DNA from 4 places in the Ensifer sp. ENS07 genome. Region 1 is predicted to be linked to each of the others. Evidence: riboswitches for the same ligand, from Rfam matches in the RefSeq annotation. Region 1 holds a riboswitch; each other region holds the start of a gene.
The links. Region 1 has a riboswitch for thiamine pyrophosphate ahead of thiO (glycine oxidase ThiO). Riboswitches for the same ligand answer to the same signal wherever they lie in the genome.

Region 1 (5,858 bases):
TGCCTTCGATGCCGAGCACCTCGGTGAGCGCCCGGTTGGCGAAGGACCTGAGGCCGTCGAATGCGGCGCGGCGTTCCGGCTCGTCGACGAGGGCGGCGAGTGCTTCACGCACCGCGGCCGCGATGAGTGGCGAGGGCGCGGTCGAATAGATGAAATTGCGGGCGCGGTTGACGATATAATCGCAAAGCACGGCGCTTGCTCCGACCAGTGCGCCGGAAACACCGAGCGCCTTGCCACAAGTATGCAGCATGACGACGTTCTCCCGGTCCTCCAGCTCAGCCGCGAGACCACGACCTTCCGGCCCGAAGACGCCGGTCGCGTGCGCCTCGTCGATGACGAGAAAGCCGTCATGCTGCGCGGCAAGCGCTAAGAGGTCGGCGAGCGGCGCCCGATCGCCATCCATCGAATAGAGGCTTTCGACGGCAATCCACGGGCGCCCTGTGCCGCCGGCGCGGCGCCATTGGCCGATCGCATCGGCAAAGGCGTCGATATCGTTGTGCGCTGCCGCAACCGAATCGGCCTTGCTCGCAGCGATGCCTTCATGGGCGCTCGCATGGATCAGGGCATCGTGGACGATGAGGTCGTCGCGCTGCGGCAGCGTCGAAAACAGGGCAGCATTGGCGGCATAGCCGCTGCCGAAGAAGAGCATTCGTTCCGCGCCGAAGAAGGTGGCCGCTTCCGCCTCAAGTGCCTCGTGTTCTTCGTGATTGCCGCGCAACAGCCGTGAGCCGCCGGAGCCGACCGGCACGCCGCGCGCGATGGCACCCGTTATCGCCGCCTTCAGCCGCGTCGAAGCGGCGAGCGCCAGGTAGTCGTTCGAGGTAAAATCCAGGCCGCCAGCGGGGGCAAGTGCGCGCCGGCGGCCCTTGCGATCAAGGCCCTCCAGCGTCTTCTCATAGCGCGCAAACAGACCCAGGGTCATTCGGCCGCATCCTGCCTTGCCGCCGGAGCCATCAGCTTCAACCCCAGGCGTCGGAAGAGCGCCGCATCATGGTCCTCGCCGGGATTGTCGGCGGTCAGCAGGGTTTCGCCGACAAAGATCGAATTGGCGCCGGCGAAGAAACAGAGCGCCTGCGTCTCGTCGCTCATGTCGGTCCGGCCGGCCGAGAGCCGGACATGCGATAGCGGCATCAGGATGCGGGCAAGCGCGATGGTGCGGACGAAATCGATCGGATCGACGGGCACTGCATCGGCCAGCTTCGAGCCCGGGATCGGGATCAGCATGTTGATCGGCACGCTTTCGGGCGGCACCGGCAGATTGGCGAGCGTCACCAGCATGGAGATCCGGTCGTCGGCGGTTTCGCCCATGCCGAGAATGCCACCGGCGCAGACCTTGATGCCGGCGTCGCGGACATTCGCGAGCGTCTCCAGCCGGTCGGCAAAGCTGCGGGTGGTGATGATCTCGCCGTAGAATCGTTCGGAGGTATCGACATTGTGGTTGTAGTAGTCGAGCCCGGCCTCGGCGAGCCGCACGGACTGGGCCGGCGTCAGCATCCCGAGCGTCATGCAGGTTTCCATGCCAAGCGCCCGCACACCGCCGATCATGGCGACGATCGCGTCCATGTCGCGGTCCTTCGGGCTGCGCCAGGCGGCCCCCATGCAATAGCGCGTCGCACCGCCGTCGCGCGCCTGTCGCGCCTCGGCAAGCACACGCTCGACCTCCATCAGCTTCGATGCCTTGAGCCCGGTCGGATAGTGGGCGGACTGGCTGCAATAGCCGCAATCCTCGGCGCAGCCTCCGGTCTTGATCGAGAGCAGCCGGCTCATCTGGATGGCGTTGGGATCGAACTGCGCACGATGGACCGTGTGTGCGCGGTAGAGCAAATCGTTGAACGGCAAATTATAGATTTTTTCAGCTTCCGCTTGGGTCCAGCGGGATTCGCCCGCGTCGCCCGGGGTAAAATTAGCGCCAGTTGATAGGGTTCCGTCCAGCATTTCGGCTCGTCCTCCAGGTCATCGCAAACGCGAAATAGATAGAATCTGATATTATCTATAATTTTGTCGACGAGCAAAGTTCGCAAGCACCCAGGTGGAGAGTTTGTGTTAGCAAATACCCTTCTGGTTGTATTTTGACCGTGAGTGAATCTGGAAACCGCCGAGACGGGGCAACAATCACCAATCAATCGGTCGCATCTCCCATTTCCGAAATCGGGCGTAACGCACCCGAGAAACGAGGACGAGCCCGGGCTTCTCCGGTATTTTTCGACCCGCTCTGCCCGCCTGACACTCCTCCCTTCAGCACGCCGCCAACGCTTCCGCTTTCTCGTCGAAAAATTATAGATAATTTTTTCGGCAGATGAGATCACATCGCACACGAATGCTGGCTCTTGACAAAAACCGCCCCGAACGGTCAGCTTGGAGCATTCACCAGGGGTGTCCCGCTAAGGGGCTGAGATTCTGCTATGCGATTTGCGCGGCGCAGTGACCCGTTGAACCTGATCCAGTTCATACTGGCGTAGGGACGGTGCAGACATCGCTGCCGCAAACGTCGCCTTCACGCGACCATTCAACGGCAAGGCGTCCTTGCCCTTCCTTCGCTCGTGAACTGGGTCTCCACAATCGGAGCCTCGGCATGCACACCGCCAACACCATCCCGCTTCCCTCACGACGGCCCGCCCACGCCTCGCGGGAACACTGAGCCATGCGGATCCTCGTCAAAGGTGCCGGCGTCGCAGGGCTCTGTCTGGCGCATGAACTTAGCGCCCGCGGTGTCGCGGTGACGGTTGTCGAGCAAAAACCAGGCTTTGCCGGCGCGGCCTCCTGGTTTGCCGGCGGCATGCTGGCACCCTGGTGCGAACGCGAAAGCGCCGAAGAGGTGGTGCTGACGAAGGGCATCGGCGCCATTGACTGGTGGGACGACGCCCTGCCAGGCGAGGTTTCCCGAAACGGCACGCTTGTCGTCGCCCCGCCACGGGATGCGGGCGAACTCAAGCGCTTTGCCTCACGCACCTCCGGCTTCGAATGGCTCGACGCCGCCGCGATCGAACGGCTGGAACCGGCGCTTGCCGGACGTTTCCGCGAGGCGCTGTTTTTTCCCGGTGAGGCGCATCTCGACCCGCGCCGGGCGCTGAGCCGGTTGCGGCAGAAGCTTGTCGATCACGGCGTCACCTTCCTCGATGAGACGAGCGACGATGGCCACCACGATCTCGTCGCCGACTGCGCCGGCGCGGCACGCATCGGCGAAACGCCGGGCCTGCGGGGCGTGCGCGGTGAAATGCTCTACCTGCAGACAAGCGACGTGGAGCTGTCGCGGCCGGTCAGGCTCATTCATCCCCGCATCCCGCTCTACATCGTGCCGCGCGGCGGCGGCCTCTTCATGTGCGGGGCGACGATGATCGAGACGGATGACGGCGGACCGATCACCGCCCGCTCCCTCATGGAACTGCTGAACGCCGCCTATGCGCTGCATCCGGCCTTCGGCGAAGCGCGCCTCGTCGAAACCGGCGCCGGCGTCCGCCCCGCCTTCGCCAACAACCTGCCGCGCGCCCTGCGCACCGGGCAGACCATCACGATCAACGGGCTTTACCGCCATGGCTTCCTGCTTTCGCCGGCCCTGGCGGCGGAAGCAGCCGACCTCGCGCTTGCGCAGGACCTGAAGGGAGATGCCGCATGAGACTGACCGTCAATGGCGAGGATCACGACCTCGCCGTCACCACCCTCGCCGAGCTTCTGGCCGCCCTTGATTTCGAAGGCGACTGGCTCGCCACCGCCGTCAACGGCGAACTGGTGCACCGGGCCGACCGTTCGGGTCATGCGCTCAGCGACAGGGACCGGATCGAAATTCTCTCGCCGATGAAAGGAGGCTGAGACATGCTGACGCTTTATGGACAGGACCTGCGCTCACGGTTGCTGCTCGGCACCGCCCGCTACCCCTCCCCCGCCGTTCTGGAAGATGCGGTGCGATCGTCAGGCACTGAGATCGTCACGGTCTCGCTCCGGCGCGAAACCGCCGGAGGCCGCCAGGGCGGCGCCTTCTTCGAACTGATCCGGGCGCTCGGCGTGCACGTGCTGCCGAACACCGCCGGCTGCCACTCGGTGTCAGAGGCGGTGCTGACGGCCAAGATGGCGCGCGAGGTCTTCGGCACCAACTGGCTGAAACTCGAAGTGATCGGCCACCACGATACGCTGCAGCCCGATGTCTTCGGGCTGGTCGAGGCGGCGCGCATCCTCTCGGCCGAAGGGTTCGAAGTCTTTCCCTACACCACGGATGATCTCGTGGTTGCCGAACGGCTCCTGGAAGCCGGCTGCAAGGTGCTGATGCCCTGGTGCGCGCCGATCGGCAGCGCCATGGGGCCGCAGAACATCCAGGCGCTCAGGGCAATGCGGGCCAACTTTCCCGATGTGCCGCTGATCGTCGATGCCGGCATCGGCCGGCCCTCGCACGCAACGACGGTGATGGAGTTCGGCTTCGATGCCGTCCTGCTCAACACCGCTGTAGCCGGCGCCGCCAAGCCCGCGCTGATGGCCGCTGCGTTCGCGGGCGCGATCGATGCCGGCCGGCAGGCCTTCGAGGCGGGCATGCTCGAACCGCGCGATTTTGCCGTCCCTTCCACCCCCGTCATCGGAAAGGCGGTGTTTGCGTGAAACTTGACCCCTTCTATCTCATCGTCGACAGCGCGGATTGGATCGAGCGGCTGGTGCCGCTCGGCGTCAAGCTGGTGCAGCTACGCGTCAAGGATCGTACGGAAGCGGAGATCCGCCGCGAGATCCGCGCGGCCAAGGCCGTTTGCGACGAGCAGGGCTGCCAGCTCATCGTCAACGACTACTGGCAACTGGCGATCGCGGAAGGCTGCGACTTCGTCCATCTCGGCCAGGAGGACCTGGCGGAGGCCGACCTTACTGCAATCCGCGCCGCCGGCCTGAAGCTCGGACTCAGCACCCATGACGAGACGGAACTGGAGACAGCACTTGCTGCCAAGCCCGACTATGTCGCGCTCGGACCGGTTTACCCGACCATTCTCAAGGCTATGAAGTGGGCGCCGCAGGGACTGCCGCGCCTTGCCGCCTGGCGGAACCGTGTCGGGTTGCTGCCGCTGGTCGCCATCGGCGGCCTCAACGTCGAGCGGATCGCCGGCGTCTTCGAGCACGGCGCCGACATCGCCGCCGTCGTTACCGACATCACCCGCAACGCCGACCCGGAAGGCCGGACGCGCGAATGGATCGCCAGAACCGCACCGTGGCGATAGGCACGTGCCGGACCGCGGGTAGCAGTCTCCGCGGTCAGGCGATCTCCAGCTGCGAGAGCCAGGAGGCGTCCAGGCCACGCTTGCGACAATAGGTGGCGAGCCGCTGGCGGGTCGGCCCCGGCCGGTCGAGGCCGAGGTAACGGGAGGCGTTCTTCCAGAAGATGTTCTGCTGGTCCTCCTCGCTGACATTGGCCTCCTTCAGTTGCTGGGCGATCCGCGGGACGTAGGCGTTGTAGTCCTTCTCCAGCGCCATCATCGACCAGTCGGTGCCGAACATCAGATGGCGCGCATCGGGATCGTAGTCCCGCAGCCATTTGTCGAGCAGCGCGCGGATTTTTTCGTGCAGCCCGGGCGTGTTGTCGGTGACGAGCTCGCTCAGATAGCTCAGGTCGGCAAACAGGTTCGGTCGGCGCCCGTGGTCGATCGTCTTGCCGATGATGTCCTCCCAGGTCGGCGGACCGGAGAATTTGTCCTGGGCGCAGGACACCATGACCCCCGTCGGCGCGCCCGGGCGAATGACTTCATCGAAAGCGCCGAAATGCGCCAGATTGATCCGCAAGTCATTGTAACGGTTGGTGTCGAGCAGCTTCTTCCAGTAGACGGGGCTCGCCATATTGCCATAGCCGCAGCCGGCGCCGATGCTGTTTTCCGCATGCGCCATGATCGGCACGC
Region 2 (5,858 bases), on a different contig from region 1:
CGCATTGTCCCGCCGCGCCAGGAAGCGGTCGAGGGTGTCGTTTGCGATGATACGCCCCTGGTCGAGAAAAAGCACGCCGTCGGCCAGGGCCTTCACGTCTTCGGGATGGTGTGTGATCACCAGGATCGTGTTGCCTTCCTCCTCGTGCAGTTCCCGCAGGAGCGTGCGCATGCCGGCGCGCATGCCGGGATCAAGCGCTGCGAAGGGCTCGTCGAGCAGCAGCAGGGGGCGCTTTCGCACAAGCGCGCGGGCGAGGGCGACGCGCTGGCGCTCGCCGCCTGAAAGCGTCGGCGGCAGCCTTTTCCCGAAGCCTTCGAGCCCGACGCGGCGGAGCGCGTCTTCAATCTTCTCGCGGTCGGTTGCGCTCAGCCGAAGCGCCGGGTCGATGCCGAGTCCGATGTTGGTCGCGACGTCGAGATGGGCGAAGAGGTTGTTGTCCTGGAAGATCATCGAGACCGGCCGTTCCGACGGCGCCCGATCGGCAACGTTCTCGCCGAGAATGCGCACCTCGCCGCGATCGGGATCCTCGAACCCGGCAATGAGGTGGAGCAGCGTCGATTTGCCGGAGCCCGAGGCACCGGCGACAGCGACGATGCCCCCCTTGGCGATGGTGCAATCGAAGGTGAGCTTGGCCGTTTCGAAACGGACCTCGACATCGCGCAACTCTATCGCGGGAACGGGATCGATCATGCTTTGCGTCCTTCCGGCCGGCTGTCATTGGCCGTGCCGAGGATGGTGAATATCAGGCAGAGAAGCCCGAGGAAAAGGGCGAGACCGGCGGCGTCGGCGGTGCGGTAGCTGCCCATACGGCTATAGAGCAGCCACGGCAGCGTCACCATGTCTTGGCTGCCGAAGAGAGCGACGGCGCCGAGGTCGCCGAGCGACAGCGCCATGGCGAAGGAAAGGGCCATCAATAGCGGCTTGCGCAGCGCCGGAAAGTCGATCCATCGCAGACGATCAAAACCACGAATGCCAAGGCTTGCCGTCAGCCGTTCGGACCGTGCCGCATGGGTCGCCATTGCCGGCGCGAGGATGCGGTGGACGAAGGGCAGCGCCATCAGCGCGTTGATCGCAACGACGATGGCAGGTGCAAAGCGCGCGACGTCACCGAAGGGACGCAAAAGCAGAAACCATCCGGCGCCGAGCACCACCGGCGGCACCAAGAGGATCAGCGAGGTGCTGGCACCGATGGCACCGGCAAAGCCGCGGGAGAGCGACGTCGCGTGACGCGGCGCGGTGGCGGTTGCCGCCGCCCGGATCATCACGGCTGCCATGGTGACGGAGGCGAGTGCCGAGGCGAGCGCGATTGCCGCACTCGTCCGCAGCGCCCGGTGCACCGCCGGATCGCGGGCGAGCTTCAGCAGATCGGCTTCGAGTCCGGAGATGAGAACCGCGACCAGCGGCGCGCCGAGAAACAGAAAGGCAAGCGTGATCCAGGTGCCATCACTCAGGCGCGCGATCCTTGACGCGCCATCGAAACGGCGCACAGTGCGGCCACCGGTCATGCCCTCTTCCGGCTCGGTCGCCAGATGACGAAGCAGGAGCAGCAGCAGGCCGGTCATGGCGATCTGCAGGGCTGACAGCGCGATCGCGCGCGGCGGATCGAAATCGAAACGCAGCGCCTGGTAGATCGCCACTTCGATTGTGCTGGCCGCAGGCCCGCCGCCGAGCGTCAGCACGAGGGTGAAGCTGGTGGCGCAGAGCATGAAGACGAGGCCGGCGGCACCCGGCAGGAGGCCGCGCAGCACGGGCCATTCGATGAAGCGAAAGAGTGCGCGTGACGGCATGCCGAGATTGGCGGCGCTGCGCCAGTATTCGGCGGGGATGCGCTCGAGCCCGGCCAGGAACAGGCGCGCTGCAAGCGGCATGTTGAAGAAGACGTGGGCAAGCAGGATGCCGAACAGGCCGTAAATGCTGACGGGCTGCGCGAGGCCGAGCCAGCGTAGGCCGGAATTGAGGAAACCCTGCCGCCCCCAGATCTCGATCAGCCCGAGTGCGCCAACCAGAACCGGCAGTCCGAGTGGCAGCGCCATCAAGCGCAGCAGCCAGATGCGGCCGGGGAACTGCGGTCGTCGCGCTAGCGCCCGGGCGACGGGGATGGCAAAGAGCACGGACAGCAACGTCGAGAGGGTCGCCTGCAGCAGCGTGAAGCGGGTGACGCGCCAGATGTAGGCGTCGAACAGCGCATCGTCGCTCGCGCCGCCCGTCTGGCTCAGCAAGGCGACGATCGCAAGACCGACGAAAAGGACGAAGACGCCGAGGCAGGCTGCCCCGGCGACCACTGTCATACGATTTTCGCGCAGTGCGAACAATCCGGCCTCAGTTCTTGCTCATGGCGGCAAGCCATTCGTCGATCCAGGCCTTGCGGTTCTTGGCGACGTCCTCCGAGGGCAGGAGGAAGGTGTTTTCCGGCTTGACCAGCTTATTGAAGGCGTCCGGCAGCGGCTCCTTGGTCGCTGCGACCGGCATCATCCAGTTCGTCGTCGGGATGATCGACTGGAAGTCCGGACCGGTCATGAAGGCGAGGAACTGCTTTGCCAGTTCCGGCTCCTTGGCGTTCTTGGTCATGCCGGCGACTTCGATCTGGATGTAGTGCCCTTCGGAGAAGGCAGCGGCCTGATAGCGCTCGGTGTTTTCCGCGACCATGTGGTAGGCCGGCGACGTGGTGTAGGACAGCACCATCGGCGCCTCGCCCTTGGTGAAGAGGCCATAGGCTTCCGACCAGCCGGGGGTGACGGTCAGAACGCGGTCCTTCAGCTTCGTCCAGGCGGCACCCGCCTCATCGCCATAGACGGCCTTGACCCAGAGCAGGAGGCCGAGGCCCGGCGTCGACGTACGCGGATCCTCGATGACGATCTTCTGCGACGGGTCGCCTTCTACCAGCTCCTTCAGGCTCTTCGGCGGCGTCTTCAGCGTCTCGGTGTCGTAGACGACGGCGAAGTGGCCGTAGTCATAGGGCAGGAACGTGTCGTCGGAGAAGTTGCCGGGAACGGTGACGCCGGTTGCCTCGACGCCGTGCGGCGCGAAGAAGCCCGTTGCCTTGGCTTCCGCAACGAGGTTGGTGTCGAGGCCAAGCACGATGTCGGCCTTGGAAGCCTCGCCTTCGAGCTTCAGGCGGGTGAGCAGCTCGACGCCGTCGGCCACGCCGACATAGTTGACCTTGCATTCGCAGGTCTTCTCGAAGGCTTCTGCGACCTTGGCGCCCGGGCCCCATTCGGTGATAAAGCTCTCATAGGTGTACACCGTCAGCGTCTTGTCGGCGGCGGTCGCGGCGCCGGAGAAAACAAGGCTCGCGGCCGTCGCAAGGGCTAGCCGGCTAAAGAATTTAAGTTGCGATGAATTGGACATGGCGAGGACCTCTCTCCCAAAGTTCGTTGTTGCATGGGAAAAGGGCGTATCGATCCGATCGCGTCTAATCCCTCCGCCGGTATGAGCCGGATCAGGTTCCGCGGGTTGGCGTTTTGACGCCTCTCAGCCTCCGGCCGCAATGCGGTCGGGAGGCACCCCGTTAGAGCGGCAAGAGATTTACCGCTGCCTCGGTCCCATGGCAAGCGATGTTTACGGCGAAGCAAGGGGACGCCTGGCCAGCACAATGGCTCGTGTTTGCGTATGCCGCCAACTGCGCTACACAACGGCAGCGAGGAGGAAATGTCATGCCCGATATGCTTGTTCGACTTTATGCCCTGCCGGCTGAACCTCAGTCGAAGCTTGGCCTTGGCATCAGCATTCGCCGCGCCATGGCGCCGGAGCGCCGCCTGGTCGTTTCCTGGATTGAAAAGACTTTCGGTGCCGGATGGGCGGGCGAGGCGGAAGCCGCCTTTTCCTCCACCCCGACGCGCATGCACGTCGCTGTCCATGACGAAAAGATCGTCGGCTTTTCCTGCCACGACGTAACGGCACTCGGCTTCTTCGGTCCGACCGGCGTCGACGAAAGCATGCGCGGGCAGGGGATCGGTGAGGCACTGTTGCTTGCAAGCCTCACGGCCATGCGCGAGGCCGGCTATGGCTACGCGATTATCGGCGGCGTCGGGCCGGCGAAGTTCTACGAGCGGGTGGCCGGCGCCGTCGAAATTCCGGATTCGACCCCCGGCATTTATGCCGGCATGCTTTTTCCCGATCCGGTGCCCGAGGGGCATTGATGGTCTGACCAAAATATCGAGAACCGCTCGTTCGACGGTTTTCTTCGTTTTCCTTCGGCGGTCCTTTGCGCTATGGGCTTTGCCATGGCTCGATCGACCTTCACCATTCTGCTTGGCGGCGCCCTTTCGCTGACCGACCGGCTGGCTCACCAGCTGGCCGCAAGTCGCTTCATTGCGGCTGACGGCGGCATGCGCCATGCCCGATTGCTCGGCATCGTGCCGGATGTCTGGGTCGGTGATTTCGACTCGACCGAGGAAGCCCTTCTTGCGGACTACGCCTCCGTCCCGCGCGAGCCCTATCCGGCGGCGAAGGCCGCGACGGACGGGGAGATCGCGGTCGAGGCGGCGCTGTCGCGTGGAGCCGATCGCCTGATTTTCGCCGGCGCCCTCGGCGGTACCCGCAGCGATCACGCCTTCATGCACCTGCTGCATGCCGTCGCCCTTGCCGAGCGTGGCCTTTCCGTGTTGATGACCTCGGGCGAGGAAGAGGCCTATCCGCTGCTGGCCGGCTCGCTCGACCTCGACCTACCCAAGGGCTGCCTCTTCTCGGTGCTCGGGTTGACCGAGCTTACCGGTCTTTCGATCGTCAATGCGCGCTATCCGCTCGACGATTTCACCTTGCCGTTCGGCTCGTCCCGAACCGTTTCCAACGTTGCGGAGGGTCCCCTTCGCTTCACTCTCCAGAGCGGTCGCGCCATTGTGCTCGCCCGCCCCTATGATCTTTCCGGAGCCTGAGCCTTGGCGCCTCCCATTCTGAAACTCGACGACATCTTCCTCACCTTCGGCGGCGCGCCGCTGCTAGCCGGCGCCAATTTTCAAGTCGAACCGGGCGACCGCATCTGTCTGGTCGGCCGCAACGGCTCGGGCAAGTCGACGCTGATGAAGATTGCCGCGGGCCTGGCCGAGGCGCAGTCGGGCGAAATCTTCCGCCATCCCTCCGCGACCATCCGCTATCTGCACCAGGCGCCGGATTTCGACGGCTACGACACGGTGCAGACCTATGCCGAGGCAGGACTCGGCCCGAGTGACGATCCCTATCGCGTCGCCTATCTGCTGCAGCACCTGGGGTTGACCGGCGAGGAAGACCCGAAGCGCCTTTCGGGCGGTGAGGCGCGTCGCGCGGCGCTTGCCCGTGTCATGGCGCCGGAGCCGGATATCCTGCTGCTCGACGAGCCGACCAACCATCTCGATCTGCCGACGATCGAATGGCTGGAAGACGAACTGATCCGCAGCCGTTCGGCGCTCGTTCTGATCTCGCACGACCGGCGCTTCCTGGAGAAGGTCTCGACCGCGACCGTCTGGCTCGACCGTGGCCAGTCGCGGCGGCTCGACCGCGGCTTTGCCCATTTCGAGGCTTGGCGTGACGAGGTGCTGGAGGCCGAGGAGCTGGAACAGCACAAGCTCGGCAAGGCGATCGAGCGCGAGGAACATTGGCTGCGCTACGGCGTGACCGCTCGACGCAAGCGCAACATGCGCCGCCTCGGTGAGCTGCAGACCATGCGGGCGACCTATCGCGGCCACAAGGGGCCGCAGGGAACGGTACAGGCGACGGCCGCCGACGCCAAGGAATCGGGCAAGCTGGTGATCGAGGCGGAGAAGGTCACCAAGGCCTATGGCGAGCGCACCATCGTCGCGCCGTTCTCGATCCGCGTGCACCGCGGCGACCGCATCGGTCTGGTCGGCCCGAACGGCGCCGGCAAGACGACGCTCCTGAAGATC
Region 3 (5,858 bases), on a different contig from region 1:
CGCCAGACGAAAAGGGGGAAGCCATGCCCGGCTTAGGCTGTCGAAGCGGTCCATTCGAATAGCTATGGAAGGCGAATAGACTGGATTGAAGCGGCGACCTACATAGGCTCGCGCGCTTCTAACAAGTTGAATAAATAGCGCCCATAGGGCGTTTTGCCATACCTTTTTGCAAGCCTCTCAAGCTGGCCACCATCAATGTACCCCGCCCGGTAGGAAACCTCTTCCGGGCACGCCACCTTGAAACCCTGTCGGCGCTCCAAGGTTGCGACAAACTCTGACGCTTCCAGCAGGCTATCGGGCGTACCCGTGTCGAGCCAGGCATATCCTCGCCCCATTCTTTCGACGTGGAGCTTGCCCCGCTCCAGATAGGCGCGGTTCACATCCGTAATCTCAAATTCGCCCCGCGCGGACGGTGTCAGGTCGGCAGCGATGTTTACGACCTCTTCGTCGTAGAAATAAAGGCCCGTAACCGCCCAGTCGGAGCGAGGTTGGGCGGGCTTCTCCTCGATTGCGACAGCCTTCATTTCGCTGTCGAACTCGACAACCCCGTAGCGTTCCGGGTTGCTAACATGGTAGGCGAAGACCGTTGCGCCCTCTGTCCGTTCCATGGCGCGCTTGAAGAGCTCGGTGATGCCATGTCCAAAAAAGACGTTGTCGCCGAGAATGAGGCATGAGGGATGGCCTGCAACGAAGTCGGCGCCAATCACATACGCCTGGGCAAGGCCATCGGGGGATTGTTGCTCGGCGTAGCTCAGCTTGATGCCCCATTTCGATCCGTCGCCCAGCAGGAGTTGAAAGCTGGGGAGGTCCCGCGGCGTGGTAATGATCAAGATGTCGCGAATCCCCGCCAGCATCAGGGTTGACAGGGGGTAGTAGATCATCGGCTTGTCGTAGATCGGAAGCAGTTGTTTTGAGCTTGCCAATGTCATCGGATGTAGGCGGGTGCCGCTTCCTCCAGCAAGAATAATGCCCTTCATTTCGTCACCTCCAGGTCCGTCTGGTGCTGGATGACGCGGCGTACGGTGGCTTCGATGGAGTTCTTCCAGTGGGGCAGGGTGATGCCGTGGTGTCGCGCGATTTTGCTGCAGTTCAGGCGTGAGTTTGAGGGCCGCGCGGCCGCAGTTGGGTAGTCTGCCGTCAAGATGCGGTTGACCTTGGCAAACGGGCCGCCCAGCCCTTCAGACTGGGCGAGGATTTCTTCCGCCACGTCGGCCCAAGTCGCATCACCAGTTCCCACCAGATGGAACGTGCCGCGCAGTGCCAGGTCATCTGATGCCAGCAGATTCTTCGCGACACCGATGATCGCGGTTGCCAGATCCAGCGCGGATGTCGGGTTCCCTGTCTGGTCCGTAACGACCGATAGCTCGGCTCTGTTGCGGGCGTTGCGAATGATGGTCCGGACAAAATTTCTGCCGAACGGGCTGTAGATCCAAGCGGTTCTCAGAATGACATGATTATCGGTGGCGGCGGCGACCGTTCGCTCGCCTTCCCACTTGCTTTTGCCGTAGACGTTTACCGGGCGCGCCGTATCGCCTTCGGTATATGGCATGGTTTTTGTCCCGTCGAAGACGTAGTCGGTCGATAGATGGATGATCGGGATATTCAGGGCTTTTGCGACGCGCGCCAATTCTTGCGGTGCGACCGCGTTGACTGCGTATGCCCTGGTCTTGTCGGTCTCGGCTTGGTCAACTGCGGTATAGGCGGCGGCCGAGATGATGACGTCAGGAACCGCTGCCCTGACGACCCCCTCTATGCCTCCTGGATCCTCCAAATCGAATTGCGGGCGACCGAGCGGAACCACCTCGAAGTCGCCGCGGCTCTTTCCCTGCTCGACAAGCGACTGAACGACCTGGCCGTTCAGCCCGGTGACAACGATGCGCGATATCTGGTTCATTGCCCGTCACCCGCATGCAGCGCACCCAGGCGAACGCCGTCATATCCCTTGCGAAGAGGGGCCCACCACCATTCGTTGTCCAGATACCAGCGGATCGTCTTCTCCATCCCGCTTTCAAAGCTGTCTTCCGCCGCCCAGCCGAGCTCTTCTTCCAGCTTCGTCGCGTCGATAGCGTAGCGCAAATCGTGCCCCGGCCTGTCCTCGACAAACTGAATGAGCTCGTCCCGGGGGCGGAATGCAGGGGCAAGCACGTCGAGTGTGGCGCAGATGTGCCTGACTACATCGATGTTCCGCCGTTCGTTGCGCCCACCGACATTGTAGGTTTCGCCGATTCTGCCGCGCTCGGCGATCAGCTCAAGCGCACGGGCATGGTCCTCAACGAAGAGCCAGTCGCGAATGTTCGTGCCGTCGCCATAGATCGAGAGTGGCTTGCCTTCGAGCGCATTCAGGATGGTCAGCGGGATCAGCTTTTCGGGGAAGTGATAGGGACCGTAATTGTTTGAGCAGTTTGAAACCAAGATCGGCATGCCGTAGGTGCGTGCCCATGCTTTGGCGAGATGATCGGAGGCGGCCTTCGATGCCGAGTAAGGCGAGCTCGGATCGTATCGCGTCTCCTCGGAAAAGAGCTGGTCATCCGCGAGCGAGCCGTACACTTCATCCGTCGAAACGTGAAGAAAGCGAAACCTGCGTTTGCCCTCATCTTCCATGGACTGCCAATAGGCCCTTGCGCATTCTAGCAGGTTGAATGTCCCGACAACGTTAGTTTCGATGAAGTCCCTTGCTCCGGTAATTGACCGGTCGACGTGACTCTCGGCAGCGAGATGCATGACGCGATCGGGTCCGAAGGTGGAAAAGGCCTCCGAGATCGCTCGCCCATCGCTGATGTCAGCTTTGAGGAAGCGATAGGAGGGGTTGTTTGCGACGGGCAAAAGGGAGCTGAGCGTTCCCGCGTAGGTCAACTTATCAACGTTCAACACGTCATATCCCTTGTCGATAATGAGGTGTCGAATAACCGCTGAACCAATAAAACCAGCCCCGCCGGTAACAAGTACACGCATATCTCAGTGAAGTCCTTCTAAGATAAATATCGAGACTAGAGTTCTGATCCGAACTTGGATTGAAGCTCGGAAAGTCTTGGCTGGTTCCTGTCTTTGTCAGACAGGATGGCGTAATTCGGAGATACGGGCCAATTGATCCGGAGCTCTGGGTCGTTCCAAAGAAGCCCGCGATCGTGCTCAGGACTGTAGTAGTCGGTCACTTTGTAGCTGACCACGGTTGCGGGTTTCAGGGTACAGAAGCCGTGGGCGAAACCCGGCGGAATCCAGAGCTGGTGACCGTTCTCTTCGGAAAGCTCAGCGGCCACGAACTTCCCGTGGGTCGGTGATCCGCGGCGAAGGTCCACCGCCACATCCCAGAGCGCGCCGGCGTTACAGGAAACCAGTTTTCCCTGTGCGCGCGGCGGCAGTTGGAAGTGCAGTCCGCGCACAGTGCCGGCTTCAAGCGACAGCGATTGATTGTCCTGGACGAAAGAGTGCGTCCCGACGATTTCGGCGAATTGATCAGCCCGAAAGGTCTCGGCGAAGTAGCCACGCGTATCGACCAATCGCTTAGGCTTAATCAAGAAAACAGAGGGAATGGCCGTTTCTTCGATCCGCATCGTATCGTCCTTCATCGTTGTTTCCCGTGCGCGAAATCATACGGCGCTTGTGGCGTTCTAACGATATGTTGCGTCTGTATTGCTGACGATCCCGGGAAAATGGGATCGCGAAGCGGACGTGCCATTCCACGGCCTCTTTCTCGATCGCTTGGTCCGCAGGGCCTGTGTGGAAAGATGCGGCTTGGATCCGCTGCATCTATCAATTGACATCCCCGCCCATGCCCCCCTAGCATCCCTCCTGCCGAGGGGCGCACTGTCACGGTGCTGAGATGGCGGTGAGCCAGACCCTTGAACCTGATCCGGATCATACCGGCGTAGGAACGGCGAGGGCCCTTCTGCTCACCAGCCGTCTCTGCGCTTGTCGACCGGATCTCCGTCCATTTCGGGGAGGTCGCTTTGCTCGTGTCTGTTCTTGACTCAAACCGAAAAGGCTCAGGTCTCAAGGAGGTGGGGCTATGACCGCGATCGCCGTCACCATCGCAGGCTCGGATTCCGGCGGCGGGGCCGGCATCCAGGCGGATCTGAAGACGTTCTCTGCGCTCGGCGTTTATGGCGCAAGCGTGATCACTGCGGTCACGGCGCAGAATACCCGTGGCGTTTCTGCGGTTGAAGATATCTCCCCGACCGTCGTTGCGGCTCAGATCGACGCGGTGTTTTCGGATCTCGCCGTGGGAGCGGTGAAAATAGGCATGGTCTCGCGGCGCGAGACGATCGCGGTGATCGCAGCTGGTCTGAAGCGCTACGACCGGCTGGCTGTCATCGACCCGGTGGTGGTGGCAACCTCCGGCGATCCCCTGATGCGCCCGGACGCGATCGCGACGCTCAAGGAGGAGTTGCTGCCGCTGGCGCTCATTCTCACGCCGAACCTGCCCGAGGCGGCGCTGCTGACCGGACGTGCGATCGCTGAAACGGAGGCTGAGATCGCGCGCCAGGCCGAGATGCTTCTGAAGCTCGGTGCGCGTTCGGTGCTGATGAAGGGCGGACATGCCAAGGGCAGGGATGCTGTCGACAGCCTCTATAGGGGGGAAACGGTCCTGCACCTGTCGCGGCCGCGGATCGAAACCAGGAACGATCATGGCACCGGGTGTACCCTCTCGGCCGCAATCGCCTCGGCGCTTGCCAAAGGTAAGCCGATTGACGACGCGGTCGTCGCAGCCAAGGTCTATCTGCATGATGCGCTGGTCGCGGCCGACGGCCTGGCCATCGGCCAGGGGCATGGGCCAGTGCATCATTTTCATCATTGGTGGGGCAACGATAGAGGGTCGATCGATGGGCCTTCGAACGTCGCCGAGGTCCAAGGCGTTCTTGGCAGTATGTCGCGATCTGGTTGAGCCGTTTGGCATTGCCTCGACTCTACCTCAGGCCACTGCCGCGCTGGGCAGGGCGGATTGCTCGCCCTTGAGCATCTTGCGATAGAGCGCCACATGCTCGCGTGCGCAATCGACGTGGCTCGTCGGTCGTCGAAGTGTCGCACGCAGATTGTCCCATGCCCGCGGGGCGGCCAAGACGTCGATCAGCCGGTCCGCCAGATCCTGGGCGCTCCCGGCGCGGAAGTGATGGCCGTCCAGCCGGTCGCGAACCTTTTCGGCCATGCCGCCGATGTCTGAACACAGGATCGGCCGGCCGTGATGCAGCGCTTCCTGGATAACGACAGGGGAGTTCTCCCACCAGACGGAGGGCATTACCACCCAGTCGACCGAGCGCATCAGCCTTGGCATGTCCTGGTTCTGGTAGGCGCCATAGAAGCGGACGCGACGACCGGCGTCCTCGATGAGTTTCGCTACCTTCTCCTGATAGTCGTTTGGCTGACGCTCGAGGTTCCCGCCAAAAATCATCAGCGAGGAATCATCGCCCCAAATGTCATCGGGCACGCGCGATACCGCGTCGATCAGCACGTGAACGCCCTTGAACGGTGTCATCTGCCCGAAATAGGCAAAGCGGTTGCGCCGGGCCGTCGGCGACGGCAATTCGCGGGCCGGCGCCTTGTCGCCCATGACGATGCCGTTCTCGATCACGAAGATCTTTGCAGCTTCAAGCCCCCATTCGACATAGCGGTTGGCGAGAAAGGCACTCGGCGCGATGAAGGCATCGGCGAGATTGAGCATGCCGCGCACGAACTGTTCGCGGCGAACGAAGCGCGACACCGGGATTTCGGGGAAGCACGTGTGGCAACTGATCGGTGAGGCGCCGTTGCAAAGCTGGCCCGAGGGGCGTTTCACCATTTGCCCGTGATTGTGGCAGATCGGCAGATACTCATGGAACGTCACGACGATGCGTGCCTTGGGCAGGGCATCACGAACGGCATAG
Region 4 (5,858 bases), on a different contig from region 1:
AAAATGGCCTCAGCGTCCTCGGCAGCCGCATCCGGCTCGAGCAGGTGCTGATCAACCTTTTGCAAAATGCCCTGGAAGCGCTCGGCACGCGCAGCGGCGCCGAGATCCGCGTGCGCTGCGAGGACGGTCCCTCGGGTACGGTTTTGCTCGTCGTTGCCGATAACGGCCCAGGCATTCCCCTGCACATCCACGAGGATCTGTTCACGCCGTTCAACACCTCGAAGGATGAAGGGCTCGGCCTCGGCCTTGCCATCTCCAAGGAGATCGTCGCCGACTATGGCGGCGATATCACCGTCGAAACCAGCGACAGGGGCACCGTCTTCACGGTTCGCCTGAAGAGGGCCTGAGCGATGCAGCCGACCGTCTATCTCGTCGACGACGACAACCACCTGCGCAAGGCGATGACGCAGACGCTGGAACTCGCCAGCCTCGCCGTTACCCCTTTTGCCAGCGCTGCCGAAGCGTTGAAGACGCTGGATGCGAATTTCGACGGAGTCGTCGTCAGCGATATCCGCATGCCGGGCATCGACGGCCTCGCCTTCTTCCGCCGCATCGAAGCTTTCGACGCGGATCTGCCGGTGATCCTGGTGACCGGCCATGGCGACATCCCGATGGCAGTGCAGGCGCTGCAGGATGGCGTCTACGACTTCATCCCCAAACCCTTTGCCGCCGACCGGCTGGTGCAGAGCGTGCATCGCGCGCTGGAAAAACGCCGGCTCGTGATGGAAAACCGCGCGCTGAAACGGGCCGCCGAGACGGCCGGCGACAGCCTGCCGCTGATCGGCCAGACGCCGGTCATGGAACGTTTGCGCCAGACGATCCGGCACATTGCCGATACCGATGTCGACGTGCTCGTCGCCGGCGAGACGGGCAGCGGCAAGGAGGTGGTGGCGACGCTGCTCCACAATTGGAGCCGACGCCGCAACGGCAACTTCGTGGCGCTGAATTGCGGGGCGCTGCCCGAAACGGTGATCGAAAGCGAACTCTTCGGCCACGAACAGGGCGCCTTCACCGGCGCCTTGAAGAAGCGCATCGGCCGGATCGAGCATGCGAGCGGCGGCACGCTGTTCCTCGACGAGATCGAGGCGATGCCACCGGCGACTCAAGTGAAGATGCTGCGCGTTCTGGAAGCGCGCGAAATCACGCCGCTTGGCACCAACCAGGTTCGTCCGGTCGATATCCGCGTCATCGCGGCTGCCAAAATCGATCTTGGCGACCCGGCGCAGCGCGGCGATTTCCGGGAAGACCTCTACTTTAGATTGAATGTCGTAACGCTGTCGATCCCACCGCTGCGCGAACGCCGAGACGATATCCCGCTGCTCTTCTCGCACTTCCTGACCCGGGCGGCCGAGCGCTTCAAGCGCGACGCGCCTGTGGTCACATCGGCCGTGCAGAGACATCTGATGACGCATGCCTGGCCGGGCAATGTGCGCGAGCTCTCGCACTTTGCAGAACGCGTGGCGCTTGGTGTCGAAGGTCCGCTGGGACAGCCGATTGCGCCCGCCGAACAGCCTGGATTTGCGCTCCCGGAACGGCTCGAACGCTACGAGGCGGAGATCCTGAAAGAGGTGTTGCGGGCTCAGCGCGGCGACGTCAAGGCGACGATCGAGGCGCTCGGCATTCCGCGCAAGACATTCTACGACAAGCTCCAGCGCCACGGCATCAACCGTGCCGATTACGCCGAGCGGGCCGCACCGGAAAAGGCCGGCCGCTAGCGTCAAACCCGAATCCGTCACCACACGCAATAGGTGCATCTTTGTCGGCAGGCGAATTCACGCTTGACGACCCGGGCCGATCGATGGCTATGATCTAGGCATTCACCAGGGGGGTCCCGCAAGGGGCTGAGATTCTGCTGGATGGCCGGCTTGCCGGCTGTGGCGCAGTGACCCGTTGAACCTGATCCAGTTCATACTGGCGTAGGGACGGTGCAGATATCGAAGCCAGGATTCCGTGCGTCCAGCATCTGGCGGAGCGTCTTTCATCTTTCCGGCATCAGAACTGGGTCTCCAATTGCAAACTTGGAGCCTCGTCATGAATATTGCCACCAAACCCGCAGCCCTCACGGTCACGCAAGGACCGCTTCCCGCCTCCCGCAAGATCCACAAGCCGGGCGTGCTTCATCCGGATATCCGCGTGCCGATGCGCGAGATTGCGCTCCACCCGACGTCGGGCGAGCAACCGGTTACGGTCTATGATTCCTCCGGCGCCTACACCGCCGACGACGCCGAGATCCGCATCGAGGACGGCCTGCCGCGGCTGCGCCGCAACTGGATCGTCGACCGCGGCGATGTGGAAACCTATGAGGGACGCGTGGTCCGCCCCGAGGACAACGGCTTTGTGAGCGGCGACAGGCTGACACCGACCTTCCCGTTCCAGCATGCGCCGCTGAAGGCCACGGGCGGCCGCGCAGTGACCCAGCTTGCCTATGCCCGCGCCGGCATCATCACGCCGGAAATGGAGTTCGTGGCGATCCGCGAAAATCTCGGCCGCGACGCGGCGCGTGCGAAAGTCCGCGACGGCGAGAGCTTCGGCGCCCACGTCCCCGATCACGTGACACCCGAATTCGTGCGCCAGGAAATTGCCAGCGGCCGCGCGATCCTGCCTGCCAACATCAACCATCCGGAATCCGAGCCGATGATCATCGGCCGTAATTTTCTGGTGAAGATCAATGCCAATATCGGCAACTCCGCCGTCACCTCGTCGATGGCGGAAGAGGTCGAAAAGATGGTCTGGGCGACGCGCTGGGGCGCCGACACCGTCATGGACCTTTCGACCGGCCGCAACATCCACAACATCCGCGAATGGATCATCCGCAACTCACCGGTTCCGATCGGCACCGTGCCGCTTTACCAGGCGCTGGAAAAGGTCAACGGCATTGCCGAGGACCTCACCTGGGAAGTCTATCGCGACACGCTGATCGAGCAGGCTGAACAGGGCGTCGACTATTTCACCATCCATGCCGGCGTCCGGCTGCACTACATCCCGCTCACCGTCGATCGCGTCACCGGCATCGTTTCGCGCGGCGGCTCGATCATGGCCAAGTGGTGTCTGCATCACCATCGCGAGAGCTTCCTTTACGAGCATTTCGAGGAAATCTGCGACATCTGCCGCGCCTATGACGTCTCCTTCTCGCTCGGCGACGGCCTGCGCCCCGGCTCGATCGCCGATGCCAACGACGCGGCACAATTCGCCGAACTCGAAACGCTCGGCGAGCTCACCAAGATCGCCTGGGCCAAGGATTGTCAGGTGATGATCGAAGGCCCCGGCCACGTGCCGATGCACAAGATCAAGGAGAACATGGACAAGCAACTCGCCGTCTGCGGCGAGGCGCCGTTCTACACACTCGGACCGCTGACGACGGACATTGCGCCCGGCTACGACCACATCACGTCGGGCATCGGCGCGGCGATGATCGGCTGGTTCGGCACCGCCATGCTCTGCTACGTCACGCCGAAGGAGCATCTGGGTCTTCCCGATCGCAACGACGTCAAGGTCGGCGTCATCACCTACAAGATCGCCGCCCATGCCGCCGATCTCGCCAAGGGCCATCCGGCCGCCCAGGTGCGCGACGACGCGCTGTCGCGCGCGCGCTTCGAATTCCGCTGGGAGGACCAGTTCAACCTCTCGCTCGACCCGGAGACGGCCCGTAACTTCCACGACGAGACACTGCCGAAGGAAGCGCACAAGGTCGCGCATTTCTGCTCCATGTGCGGCCCGAAATTCTGCTCGATGCGGATCTCGCACGACATCCGCGCAGAAGCGCAGAAGGAAGGCCTGGAGGCAATGGCCGCGAAATACCGCGAGGGCGGCGACCTCTATATGCCGGTGGAAGGGGCGGCTGGCGCGGCCGAGTAGACGACAGAGACTCGTTGAAGGGGCCAGTCACGGCCCCTTCAGTTCACTCAGGGCTGCGCCTCCCGCCTCGGAAGCGGAAGCGGCGATCGCCAAGGCTCTCCTCCTCCGTCATGCTTGGGCTTGAGCCGAGCATGACGGAGGGTGGGAGGCGCGCCAACGACCCCGTTCAATCAACAAACATGCAACGTCCTCTGTCCCTCTCGCGACGCCTCAGCGATGAGGGCGATCATCTGTATGTCGTGGCCGCCGCCAGAGGCCCGCACCTTGCGCTCCGTGTCGCCCGTCCCCCCAATAGCTTGTCCCCACATCGATTGAACGATATGCAAGGCGCACGCAAAAGTCGCTGTCGGCGAAATTCATTCGCGGCGGGCAGCCGAACTGTACCCGCGCAAAAGTCCTGCAGGACGACGCAAGAACGCCGTTTGCACAAGGAGAATGACTTGAGGACATGCCTGTTGAGACTGACGGCCTTGTCCATAGGAGCCCTTGCAGCATTCGGCGGAGATCTGCCGCGCCTCAACGGTGACCGGGGCTTTGCCGCGGGCCTTTCCTGGATTTCCGCTGCCCATGCGGACGACGCCGATGCCGGCGGCACGAATGGTGAAGGTGCCGCGGGCGGCAGCGACCAAGGTAGCGAAAACGTCGGGAGCGGCGGAAGCAACGGCACAGAGGGTGGCGGCGATTGGGGCTCCGGCGATGGTAGCGGCGTGGGCGGCGAGCCCGGCGGGACCGGGGCTGGCGGTGGAGGCGGCGTCATCGACGGAAGCGGCCTGAGCGGCGGAGACAGCGAGCGCCACTCATCCTCATCGCGCGACGGGCGGGATTACGGACCAACCGGCAGCGTATGGCACGGCGGCAGCAGTTTCCTCAATCTTTTTCGCCGGACACCGGAAGAGCCTCCCGAGGGGAGCGGGCCAGAGTCTTCCACCCGGCAGAAGAGCGATGCGGGATCCCGCAAAAGCGCGGGTCACACCAGAACAGAGCCCTGAAGAGATGTCTGCTTCGTCGCGCCGAAGGATGCCGTGTGCTGTTTATCGCAGACATAGAAGCGTCTGCGCCTGGATGCTTGGGCCAAGCCCTGGCATGACGGAGCAGCGGGAGGCGCGCTATCGATCCCGTTCGATCAACGAACGCGCAACGTCCCTATAGCCCTATAGCCCTCTAGCGACCACTCACCATCCGCTCGACCACATCGAGCAGCACGTTGGCGCCGGCGACCAGATCATCCGGCTCCGTGTGTTCGCGCGGATTATGGCTGATGCCGTCGCGGCTCGGAACGAAGATCATCGCCGTCGGCGCGATGCGGGCGATCATCTGGGCATCATGACCGGCGCCCGAGGTCATGCGCCGGCTCTTGAGGCCTCGCGCCTTCGCCGAAGCCTCGACCGCTGCGACGATGCCCTGATCGAAGGCGACCGGCTGGAAGCGTGCCAGCCGCTCGACCGAGATCGTTACCCCCTCTTCCGCGCCGATGCGCACCAGAAAGTCCGCAAGCGCCGCTTCGAGCGCCTGCAGCCGATCCTCGTCCGGATCGCGCAGATCGACGGTGAAGGCGGCACGCGATGGGATGACGTTGATCGCGTCGGGCTCGAAACGCATGGTGCCAATGGTCGCGACACTCGGCGCGTTCGACCGGGCAATATGCTCGCGCAGGAAGAGGCCGACACGGGCGGCCGCGAGACCGGCGTCGGAACGCATTGCCATCGGCGTGGTGCCGGCATGGTTGGCGACGCCATCGATCGTCACGCGCTGCCAGGAAATGCCCTGCAGGTTCTCGACGGCACCGATCGAAAAGCCCTCGCGCTGCAGCACCGGCCCCTGCTCGATATGGAGCTCGACATAGGCGTGGGGCTTGAGGAACCCCGGCTCGATGTTGCCGGCATAGCCAATCCGCTCGAGTTCCTCGCCCAGCGACGAGCCATCCGTGCCGATGGTCGCGAGCGCTGCGTCCAGCGGCAGGCCGCCGGCATAGACGAGCGAGCCGAGCATGTCGGGCGCAAAAC

Region 2: it holds a riboswitch for thiamine pyrophosphate, as region 1 does, so the genes downstream of both, thiB (thiamine ABC transporter substrate binding subunit) here and thiO (glycine oxidase ThiO) in region 1, are expected to answer to the same signal.
Region 3: it holds a riboswitch for thiamine pyrophosphate, as region 1 does, so the genes downstream of both, thiD (bifunctional hydroxymethylpyrimidine kinase/phosphomethylpyrimidine kinase) here and thiO (glycine oxidase ThiO) in region 1, are expected to answer to the same signal.
Region 4: it holds a riboswitch for thiamine pyrophosphate, as region 1 does, so the genes downstream of both, thiC (phosphomethylpyrimidine synthase ThiC) here and thiO (glycine oxidase ThiO) in region 1, are expected to answer to the same signal.

What each region holds. Positions count from the first base shown of each region.
Region 1 is NZ_JACVBE010000012.1:17,875-23,732, forward strand. It holds gene IB277_RS27820 (8-amino-7-oxononanoate synthase) at 1-922, opposite strand, end outside; gene bioB (biotin synthase BioB) at 919-1,935, opposite strand; TPP riboswitch at 2,360-2,480, shown strand; gene thiO (glycine oxidase ThiO) at 2,642-3,613, shown strand; gene thiS (sulfur carrier protein ThiS) at 3,610-3,807, shown strand; gene IB277_RS27840 (thiazole synthase) at 3,811-4,584, shown strand; gene IB277_RS27845 (thiamine phosphate synthase) at 4,581-5,186, shown strand; gene IB277_RS27850 (amidohydrolase family protein) at 5,221-5,858, opposite strand, start outside.
Region 2 is NZ_JACVBE010000010.1:172,431-178,288, forward strand. It holds gene thiQ (thiamine ABC transporter ATP-binding protein) at 1-690, opposite strand, end outside; gene thiP (thiamine/thiamine pyrophosphate ABC transporter permease ThiP) at 687-2,312, opposite strand; gene thiB (thiamine ABC transporter substrate binding subunit) at 2,320-3,348, opposite strand; TPP riboswitch at 3,400-3,518, opposite strand; gene IB277_RS26035 (GNAT family N-acetyltransferase) at 3,654-4,139, shown strand; gene IB277_RS26040 (thiamine diphosphokinase) at 4,224-4,874, shown strand; gene IB277_RS26045 (ABC-F family ATP-binding cassette domain-containing protein) at 4,878-5,858, shown strand, end outside.
Region 3 is NZ_JACVBE010000013.1:219,921-225,778, reverse strand. It holds gene rfbA (glucose-1-phosphate thymidylyltransferase RfbA) at 99-977, opposite strand; gene rfbD (dTDP-4-dehydrorhamnose reductase) at 974-1,894, opposite strand; gene rfbB (dTDP-glucose 4,6-dehydratase) at 1,891-2,952, opposite strand; gene rfbC (dTDP-4-dehydrorhamnose 3,5-epimerase) at 2,988-3,551, opposite strand; TPP riboswitch at 3,786-3,889, shown strand; gene thiD (bifunctional hydroxymethylpyrimidine kinase/phosphomethylpyrimidine kinase) at 4,007-4,882, shown strand; gene IB277_RS29830 (glycosyltransferase family 4 protein) at 4,910-5,858, opposite strand, start outside.
Region 4 is NZ_JACVBE010000009.1:184,456-190,313, forward strand. It holds gene IB277_RS24825 (ATP-binding protein) at 1-347, shown strand, start outside; gene IB277_RS24830 (sigma-54 dependent transcriptional regulator) at 351-1,715, shown strand; TPP riboswitch at 1,813-1,941, shown strand; gene thiC (phosphomethylpyrimidine synthase ThiC) at 2,032-3,855, shown strand; gene IB277_RS38705 (hypothetical protein) at 4,311-4,844, shown strand; gene IB277_RS24845 (Zn-dependent hydrolase) at 5,017-5,858, opposite strand, start outside.